Regions from separate parts of the Agathobacter rectalis ATCC 33656 genome, predicted to be linked through region 1. Evidence: riboswitches for the same ligand, from Rfam matches in the RefSeq annotation. Region 1 holds a riboswitch; the other holds the start of a gene.
The links. Region 1 has a riboswitch for cyclic di-GMP ahead of EUBREC_RS01215 (cellulose binding domain-containing protein). Riboswitches for the same ligand answer to the same signal wherever they lie in the genome.
Positions count from the first base shown of each region.

Region 1 (4,939 bases):
GGATCCTTGTCTAATGATACAACAGAACCGTTGGATAATCTTATCCAGCATCCCTGATTTACTTGTTCTCCCATTTTAGTAATTAATGGAGCAAGTGCAGATGCAAAATTTTGATTAATATTTGCAGTAACTCCATCGGTCTGGCTAACAAGACTATTGTATGTAGAATAATAAGATGGCGTTGTAACCACCGATACAACAAGCTCTTCTTCTACAAGTCTTCTTATCTCATCTGTAAGTGTTGCACCAGAATCTACAGATGTACCATTTTTATAATTTGCATCTGTTAAAAGTATTACATATTTTTTTACTCCTGTACGATATTCCATATTTCTTGCACAATACAACGCATCTACTACGGACTCCGGAGTATCTCCACCACCACTTACACCCAAAGTAGCTAACTCACTTTTAAAGGAAGATACACTTGTATACCAATCATAACTTTTGGTGGAACCAATTCCATCTGCATAAATATCTCTATATTCTACTAGTCCCAAGCGAATATCAACCTTATTTTCTTCCAGACTAGATACAACTGTCTCTATGTTATTTTTAACATTTTGTATTTCATTTCCCATAGAACCAGTAGTATCAATCACAAATACAACATCGGCTTTGCCTGCTTCAATAATACTATCTTCATTTTCCCAATCAATATTAAAAAAATAATCAGGCACCGATACTACCATATAAGTACTATAGTGACTAACTTCTGCTGATATTGTGCAATTGTCCATATTATGTGTTGTGTCTAATAATTCAAGTGCATTCTCTTCTTCGTTGTACCAAGCAATCGCTAAGTCGGTTAATTTATTTTTTTTCAAAATTTCATTACTGATTGTAAATGTTAATTGACTATTTTCAAAAGACAAGTCTTCATCATGAATAAAATCAAACGCAGTTCCTACAAGACAGTCAATATCCATTATTGTAGCATCATTTTCCAATGCCGTTGCATATATTTTTTGACTATAATCTCCTTTTCCCGTTATTTGAATATTGGGTAATGTTCCAACTTCTTGAAGCTGATATTGTTCCACCGTGTCTATTCTAACCGCTTGTGTTACGATTTCTTGGCTATCTATAACTCCATTTCCATCTGTATCAGAACTTAAAGGATTCAATCCACAAGCGATTTCTGTTCCGTCACTCATTCCATCCTCGTCTGAATCGTATTTTATAGGATTTGTCTTATGTAGATTAATCTCTTCATAATCATTTAATCCGTCTTCATCCGTATCTTTTGAAAATGGATTGGTATCATATTCATATTCCTGTGATAATGTCAAACCATCTTCATCGTAATCATCCGCCAACCGGATATTATCAATCGACAAACCTTGTAACAATAAATTTGTGTATATTGCTCTTTCCAAATAATTTTTTTCAATCTTGCCATCAGAAAGTTCTACATATTCAGTAGTATCTATTTCCCATGAATATAATACACAATTTTCTGCTACATTATTTGCTGAACCACCATGTCCATTAAATCCAAACAAAACACTCTGTCCGGCAGTAATATTCGCATTATATCCGGCATTTCTTATTACATAATGATTTCCTTCGTGGGACTCAATAACAGCATTCCAAATATTTGTTATTTCTCTTTCAAAATCAAACTCTAACACCCAATCTTCTAATGTCTTGTCCGTATTATTCGTAATCTGAATGCTACCTGTGAAACCACTTCCCCAATCACTATCAACCTGATATTGTACAGAATAATCTTCCTCTTGAACCTCTTTATTTTCTCCTACAACATTAAAATTTTCTGGGAACTCATTAAATGCTGTACTACCTGAAATACCAAATTCTATGCTTCCTCCAACAACAATATCCTGATTCCAGTCGGCATTCTTAATAATATATTGACTTTCTTCATGTGTAGAAATCTCTGCATTCCAAATATTGGTAATTTGATCATCATATTCAAATGATAAATACCAGTTCTGTATCGTATCATTTCCTGTGTTTTCAACCTTGACATTTGCATTATAACCGGATTCCCAAGAAGATGTTACCGAAAATGTAACATTATAATTTTCACCTTCATAAACTTTTTCATTCGCCACTTTTTTATGCTTTTTATTACGTGGCTTATCTTCAACTGGTTCCACGTTATTTCCCGAAACAGAAGTATCTGTTATTTCAATATTTTCTGTCGATACTTCATTTTCACTTCCCGCTTCGCTAATTGCAATAATTTCCTGAATTTCACTGGTCGTTTCATTTTCCTGAGCGAATGCAGTTACATTTACTGTACTAATACACATTACGAATGCAAGCACCCCTGCTAAGATTCGTTGTTTTAATCTCTTCATAATACATTAACCTCCTAAAATTAAAAAAGCTGCAATGATAACCATTGCAACCGAACCGTCAATATAATAAAATACGTGTATTTTATTTTATTACTTAGACTTCATGTTTTGCGTCCTTACGTTTCCATAAGTTTGCCCTAATTTGATTATTAGCTTAATAAAATACAGTCTCACTTCCTTTCACTAAAGATATATTCACTGCAAAAGTATACTATATTATTTACCATATTTCAACAAATTTTACAGATGTCTTGTTTATCCAAAAATGAAATTTTAAATTCCACCACCACATTTGGTGGTGGAATTTACTCCCGCACAGTAAAGGTTTACTCTTTCATATAAAAATGGTAAGGTTATCTTTCTTTCTGACAGCAGTAGAAAGAAGGATATCCATGAGTAAATATATTCCAGGAAACCAGAAGCACCTTTCCCTTGAAGACCGTATCTATATCGAAAACGAACTGAACAAGGGAGAAACCTTTAAGAACATTGCCCGCTTTCTTTGCAAGGATCCAACAACCATTTCCAAAGAAGTAAGGGCTCACCGTCTATCCGACTGGTATCACAAAGGTACTTTCTATAATGCCCATAACTTTTGTATTCATCGCTTCCATTGCCGGAAAACCAATGTCTGCGGAAAAATCATTCTCTGCGATGTAAAATGCACTTCCTGCCCCACCTGTAATCAAACTTGCAAGGATTTTGTGAAGGAACAGTGCAAAAGACTGGATAAGGCGCCCTATGTCTGTAATGGCTGCACAAAAAAGATAAATCATTGCACCATCGCCCAGAAATACAGATACGATGCACGTTTTGCTGATAGAAAATACCGTGAAAAGCTTTCCGGTTCCAGAGCCGGTATAAACATGACAAAACATGAATTACGCAAAAAGGATGGCATTGTTTCTCCTTTAATCGAGCAGGGACAATCTCCATATCAAATCATTACCAATCATCCAGAACTGGATATGTCAGTCCGTTCCTTGTACACCTATCTGGATCAAGGTCTGTTTACAGCCAGAAACATTGATTTAAAACGTAAGCCCGGCTTCAAGCCACGAAAGTGCCATAAAACACAGATTACAAACAGAACCGTCTTCGAGAAAAGGTTATTCAGTGATTTTAGTGAGCTGCGGTTATCCTCTTTTGTAGAAATGGATACGGTACACTCATCCAGAGAATCCAACAAGACGTTACTGACCTTTTTCTTCACTAAGGAAAAGCTGTTCCTTGCCTTTCTCCTGAATCGTTGTACTAAAGGCGCTGTCCGGCTTATTTTTGACCGTTTAGAAAAACGTATGGGCACCTATGAGTTCTTATCTGTCTTTGAATATATCTTGACAGACAGAGGTTCAGAATTCGGAGATCCTGTCGCTCTTGAAACAGGACTGGATGAAATTCAGCGTACCAGCATCTACTATTGTGATCCCATGCGTAGCGGACAAAAAGGAGGTCTTGAGCAAGCTCACACCATGCTTCGCATGGTGCTTCCCAAAGGAACTAGTTTTGAATTTTTGACACAATGGGATGTGAATCTAATCGTGAATCACATCAACTCCACTCCAAGGGAAAGTCTTAATGGAAGCACGCCTTATGACGCCGCATTAGAGACACTCGGAAAAGAAACCCTAAACGCATTTCAGCTTAAGCGCATTGACCCTGATTTGGTCAATCTAACGCCTAAGCTGATTCGCTTCAACCATTAACAACCACTTAGAAATCTGCTGTCGGACTGGAAATTAAACTTTCACATTTTCCTCACATGACCGGTGGAATTTAGTCTCGCACACTACCTTCCAGTGGTCCGTTTGTCATACCATCAAATCAGTTTTTTCCAAGAAGTTACTCCTATTATAACAGAAATAAGCGTTTTGAGCTTATAAAACTCTTAGAAAATCAAGAACTTTTAAATGAGTGTGGAATTTACTTCTGCACTGGAATTTACTTTTTCAAGTTAGCTGTCTTGTTTATCCCTTTCATTGAAATGTATTAAAAGCATCTCATCCAGTCCCAACTGCTATTTTTATAATTTATTACAAATTGTTACCAGATTTTCTTTCCCTTATTTTTTCCCTTATGAGGGTTCATAACCAAGGGTAAAACGGTATAACACGATACAAGATGTGATGAATAGGACACCAACAAAAACTTTAGTGTTTTCAAGGGTCTGCCGAGATTTTTATAACAAGATATAACAGTTATTAAATCCCTAAAAATACCTCAAGTGAGAATTCAAAGTTTCTGTTCCCTACACATTTAAATTTATAAAATCACAGCCAAAAACAGGGCACATCTTTTAACTGCAATACCTTATTCGTGAATTTCCAAGGGTAGATTGTCCGGATCATGAAAGAATGTCATTCTTTTGCCTGTGTAAGTATCGAGTCTAATCGGCTCAGTTATGATGCCCCTTTTATTCAATTCTCTTACAGTATCATCGACCGAATCTACAGCAAAGGCAAGATGCCGGAGACCATAAGCCTCTGGATAACTTGGACGCTTCGGACAATTTTTAATGATAAAAAGTTCTAATTCTATCTCATCGAGTTGAAGATCAATTTTATAATCATCACGTTCCGGTCTGTAATTTTCTCGAATAATAGAAAAACCTA
Region 1 is NC_012781.1:253,389-258,327, reverse strand. Features, by position in the region: gene EUBREC_RS01215 (cellulose binding domain-containing protein) at 1-2,327, opposite strand, end outside; cyclic di-GMP riboswitch class I at 2,370-2,474, opposite strand; gene EUBREC_RS01210 (IS30 family transposase) at 2,720-4,033, shown strand; gene gloA2 (SMU1112c/YaeR family gloxylase I-like metalloprotein) at 4,638-4,939, opposite strand, start outside.

Region 2 (4,939 bases), 290 kb from region 1:
TTTCCGTTGGTTGGAGGTAATTGAAATGAAATATGCAATTGAAATAGCTCTGAATAGAATTATTCCTAAAGAAATAAAATCAATCATTGCAACCCAAAGGATACTGGATATATTAATTGATGGTGTAACGGAAAACTTTGTAGTTATTCCAATGGACGAAATGTTAGAAGTATATAAAGAACAGGAAAATTTATTTGATTATGATGTCATTCCGTTTGCTATTTTAGATGATGATTATTTATGTCTATATTATCAGAATAATGGAATTTCAATTATTTATTGGAGTTCAGAAAGAGCACTAGAATCAAAGAATATGGCAATCTTTCAATTATATTCATCTTATGAAGATTTTGTAAAAGATTGCATCACAACTAAGCCTCCCCACGGGCAGGCTTAAATCCTAGTCTCACTACCAGACATTTAACAGAACTTCTTAGGTTCATAAGGTTTACTATCCCGTAATCCTCACTTCAATGCGGGTTACAATCTGGTTAGATATACGAAGTACAGCACATATGCTGCCAACATCCAGCTAATACGCAAAATCCTGCAAAGCAGAGGGAGCAGTCTCAATGAACGAAGTCACAAGTGCTTCAAGAGTGGTGACGCACACCTCTATCTATTACAGGATAATTGTGAAATAGGAATAAAAGAAAAGCAATAGATAGAAAAAGACTGCTTTGATTCCTATGTGTTTAGCATACCAGATTGGTAGTAAGACACCTTCTGAAATTGCAAGGAGTTGGCAAGGAACAGGAAAATATCCAGGTATAGATGACTATGTTGATATTACCGTTGAAAAGGGTACTGTTTTATATCGAGGAGAACCGAATGGAACGGAGTATTTTACAACTTTAGATGCAATTGAACAGTCTGGCAGAGATGCAACGAAATTATTTGAAGGGTTGCAGGTGGAGAAAAATCCTATACATGGCTATAGAGGAGAAATGCAAGGCTATATATTTAATGAGGATGTTGCGAGTGCATATGGAATAACAAACGCAAATCCGCAATTTGGAAAAGGAGGATTGCCACAATATTATGTTCCTGATGTTCAAGATTTGATTGATAAAGGGATATTACCTCCTGTTGGTAATATTAAATTAAATAAGTAAGGGAGGAAGCTAATAATGCTAGATATCAGCAATGGATTTTTTAAAATATCAGATAAGCTAATAATTTTTCCTGGCTTTTCATTTGAACAGTTTAAAAACACAAGATTCTATAAGAATCAAGATGGGTTGAGAATTTTTTATTTAGATGAACAACAAATCATTGATAATAGGAAATATATTGTAAGTTTATTCTTTAGGAATGGGAAGATATATATGATGTCTTTGATATGTTGTGATAAAGAGTTTTCGGAAAAAGATGAGGATAAAAGAAAAATATTACACGATGATATATTAAATGAATTAGGTATTAATCAGCAGATGGAATATAGCTGGGGAAAAATATCATCAGATTATGATGCTAGAAGCAATGTAAGCAGTATTGATATTATGTATTTTTAATTAAGATTATTCTTTTGGAATCACGATAAGCTAAAACTTTTGCATGTGCTGGTTATAAAGTTCCGTTGTTTCTAGGAGGAGAAGATAGCGTAAATAATCTTGAGGATAGTGATATGGAAGTGTATTGGAGCGTACTAACGCAAGTAAAAAGTAGATTATAATGGCTCTTCAAGGGTAATGGTGGGGTAAAACCCTCTACAACCCCAGTGTTTATCTAAAGTATCAGATTTATGAGTATGGAAGAAGAAATAAAAAAGCATACATGGATTGGAGTGAAAAAGGTGTAAGCTATTTAAATTGTATGTATGTGTATGATATAATGATGGATGTGGACGAGGCACTGCAGACCTGTGATACTATTTTAGATGAAATTGACCTGGGAATTGACTATACATCTAGGGAAAAGCAAAGCTGACTTTTGCAGATCTTATTGGAACTTCTGACGGAAAGGCGGACGGAAATGGGCTTCATATGGCATATACCAATGGAAGTGTAGAGAATTTTGCAATGGTGGATTTGGTTACGCTTGGAGGCGCCATTGCAGCAACAAAGTTCTCGGAAATGGGGTTAAAAGAAGGACTTAAGGCATTTGGAAAAACAGCTCTGATAGACTTTGCGGGAAATACAGCAGCCTGTGGTGTGGGAGCACTGGGAGAAACCTTTGACTGGCCGGTGCCTATAACAATGATGCTGAGTCTTGCAGCAGGAATCACGGTAAGTATTTCGGGAAATAAGTTGTTATTTAAAAATGCAGATGGGATAGAGATTGGGGCAAAGACGCTGAGTGATGCTGAGGTTAAAAAAATCGGGGATGTGTTGGATGAAACAACAAATTCTAGCTTTGCAAATAAAAATTTGGGAGAAGTGTTAAAACAACAGGGATTAACATTCTGTTGTTGCAATATTCGATGGTAAACATTTTAAAGAAGTGAAAGGAAAATAGAAAATGATAAAAAATGGTGAATTTTGTATATATAATGATAATGAGTACGAATTAAATGAGGATAGCGATGGAAACTTAATTATAATTACAACAAATCGAGCAATAATTGATGAAACATTTGTTGATAAATATAATAGTGGAGTGTATAGTAAGGTGATTTTGCCAAATGAAATTGGAAAGGCATATGATTGTCAAACTTATGGAGTTATAAAGGGGAGTAGAGTTAATGTAGAAAAAGAAAATGAAGAATATTATTTTGTTGGAACAGCAGATTGTAAAGTAGCAGAAGCTCTAGGGTTACAAAGATGTGACAAATATTATTATGAGGGAAAATTTCCAAAACAAGATGTGGAGATTATAGAGAAAAAAGAGAAGATAGAATTATAACGTGAACAATTAAATTGTAATAAAACATTACCAACCTAAAAATTGACATAAAAATGCAAATACGATAAAATTTTGCATATAAAAGGGCACACTTATGGAAACGTAAGGTCGCAAAGCTAGAGTCTAACACGGAGTAACATTTATGTAATGACAGATCGGCTGCAACATCCGGTAATATCGGACGCTGCAGCCTTTTTGTATATAAAATTTTACCTAAAGGGAGGAAAAATGAGAAATATTACTTTTGCAATTTACAAAGGAATCGAATACTCTGCTGGAATTAAAAAAGATGGTAGAATTGTTTTGCGGTCAGAGGATGATGCTAGTAAAAAAGAGGGGTTTGTAGAAAAAGAGATTGGAAATAATAGAATATATATAAAGTATGTTCAAAAAGATGAAATTGAGGAAATATATGATAAAAAAACATATGCTGTTTATGAAGGATATAAGTTTATAGTAGTTGATGAAACGGAAAAACAAATTTTAATATTAACAATGAAGGGTGATTACCAAGAGTGGATTCGTTTAGGGATGGAGTGCATAGATAAGGGGATGTATCAAAAATGGATTAATAAAAATGAGGCGGAAATTGAAGTATTAAAAGAAAAAATATAATAAGTGTATTGTAATTATGGGAAGAACGATAAAAAACGGTAGATTTTGTATATATAATGGAAATGAATTTAAGGTAAATAAGGATAGTGATGGAAATACAATTATCCTTACTAAAAATGATAAAATAATCGACTCAACATTTATAGATAAATACGGAAGTGGTGTTTATAGTAAAAAAGTTTCATTAGAAGAAATAGAAGAGTTGTACAGATATGCAACATATGCAGTAATAAACAATTATAAAGTTAATGTAGAAAAAGAAAATCAAGAATATTATTTTGTGGGAACAGCAGATTGTAAAGTAGCAGGAGCCTTGGGGTTACAAAGATGACACCACCATTCACGGGAAATTAATAAGTTAAGATTGACGGATGTAAAGGATTTAACAAAGGAGCAAATCGCACAGATGAAGGCAATACGCGAGGCAGTTCCAAAGATAGATGCTAACACTTATATTCAAAAGACAATACCGGCTTCGGATATAGACAAGTATATAGGAGAAGATGGCTGGTCTACAATTGGCGGTTATGTGGCAAGATATGATGATGTATCACACATAAAAGGATATGATAATGTTGTGGAGTCGTCGCGACTTGATTATGTAACAGGTGATGGAGTAAGACCGTATCCGGAAGGTGGAGATACTTATGCATATATTAAATTCAAGACAACAGATGCAGAAAAAATAAAGACACCATATGGGGAAATATTCGGTGGAACAAATACAGATGGTCCTCCTTGTACATTAAATGGATTTACAGGTGCAAGGAATGGGCAAATTATACCCGAGTGGTCTTTAAGTGGTGAATATGTAAAACCTAAGAAAGGTGCGGAATTACATAAAGTTGTTAATGGAAAAGATACTGTTGTTGCAATATTTGATGGTAAACATTTTGTAGAAGTGAAAGGAAAATAGAAAATGATAAAAAATGGTGAATTTTGTGTATATAATGGAAATGAGTACGAATTAAATGAGGATAATGATGGAAACTTAATAATAATTACAACAAATCGCGAAATAATAGATGCAACGTTTGTTGATGAATATAATAGCGGAGTATATAGTAAAATAATTTCGCCAAATGAAATTCAAGAAGCATATGAGTGTAGAACTTATGGTTTGATTAATGGTTATAAGGTTAGTATTAGGAAAGAGTTGAAAGATACTTTTTTTGTAGGTACAGGTGATAGAAAAATTGCTGATATACTTGGATTGAATAGAACAGATAAGTACTTGTATGAGAAAGAAATTGCCAAGGATAAAATAGAAGTAGTTCAAGAAAAAAAGAAAATAGAAGTATGATTGAATCAAAATAATGCATACTGCACGGGAAAACTTGAAAAATGATGAATAGAAGGTAATAAAATGAAAACATTAGGAAAAATAGCAATATAAGTATGTAGAATTAAAAGATGTAGATTGTATTGTTCAGAAGTGGACACCATATAAGGAAAATATATGATAAAACATTACTAACCT
Region 2 is NC_012781.1:546,441-551,379, forward strand. Features, by position in the region: gene EUBREC_RS02620 (hypothetical protein) at 1-24, shown strand, start outside; gene EUBREC_RS02625 (hypothetical protein) at 26-397, shown strand; gene EUBREC_RS02630 (hypothetical protein) at 690-1,115, shown strand; gene EUBREC_RS02635 (hypothetical protein) at 1,131-1,514, shown strand; partial or broken gene EUBREC_RS18350 (hypothetical protein) at 1,577-1,675, shown strand; gene EUBREC_RS17885 (hypothetical protein) at 1,777-1,929, shown strand; gene EUBREC_RS02640 (hypothetical protein) at 1,986-2,429, shown strand; gene EUBREC_RS02645 (hypothetical protein) at 2,461-2,844, shown strand; cyclic di-GMP riboswitch class I at 2,920-3,011, shown strand; gene EUBREC_RS02650 (hypothetical protein) at 3,073-3,459, shown strand; gene EUBREC_RS17660 (hypothetical protein) at 3,476-3,790, shown strand; gene EUBREC_RS16840 (hypothetical protein) at 3,866-4,375, shown strand; gene EUBREC_RS02665 (hypothetical protein) at 4,379-4,762, shown strand.
Region 2: it holds a riboswitch for cyclic di-GMP, as region 1 does, so the genes downstream of both, EUBREC_RS02650 (hypothetical protein) here and EUBREC_RS01215 (cellulose binding domain-containing protein) in region 1, are expected to answer to the same signal.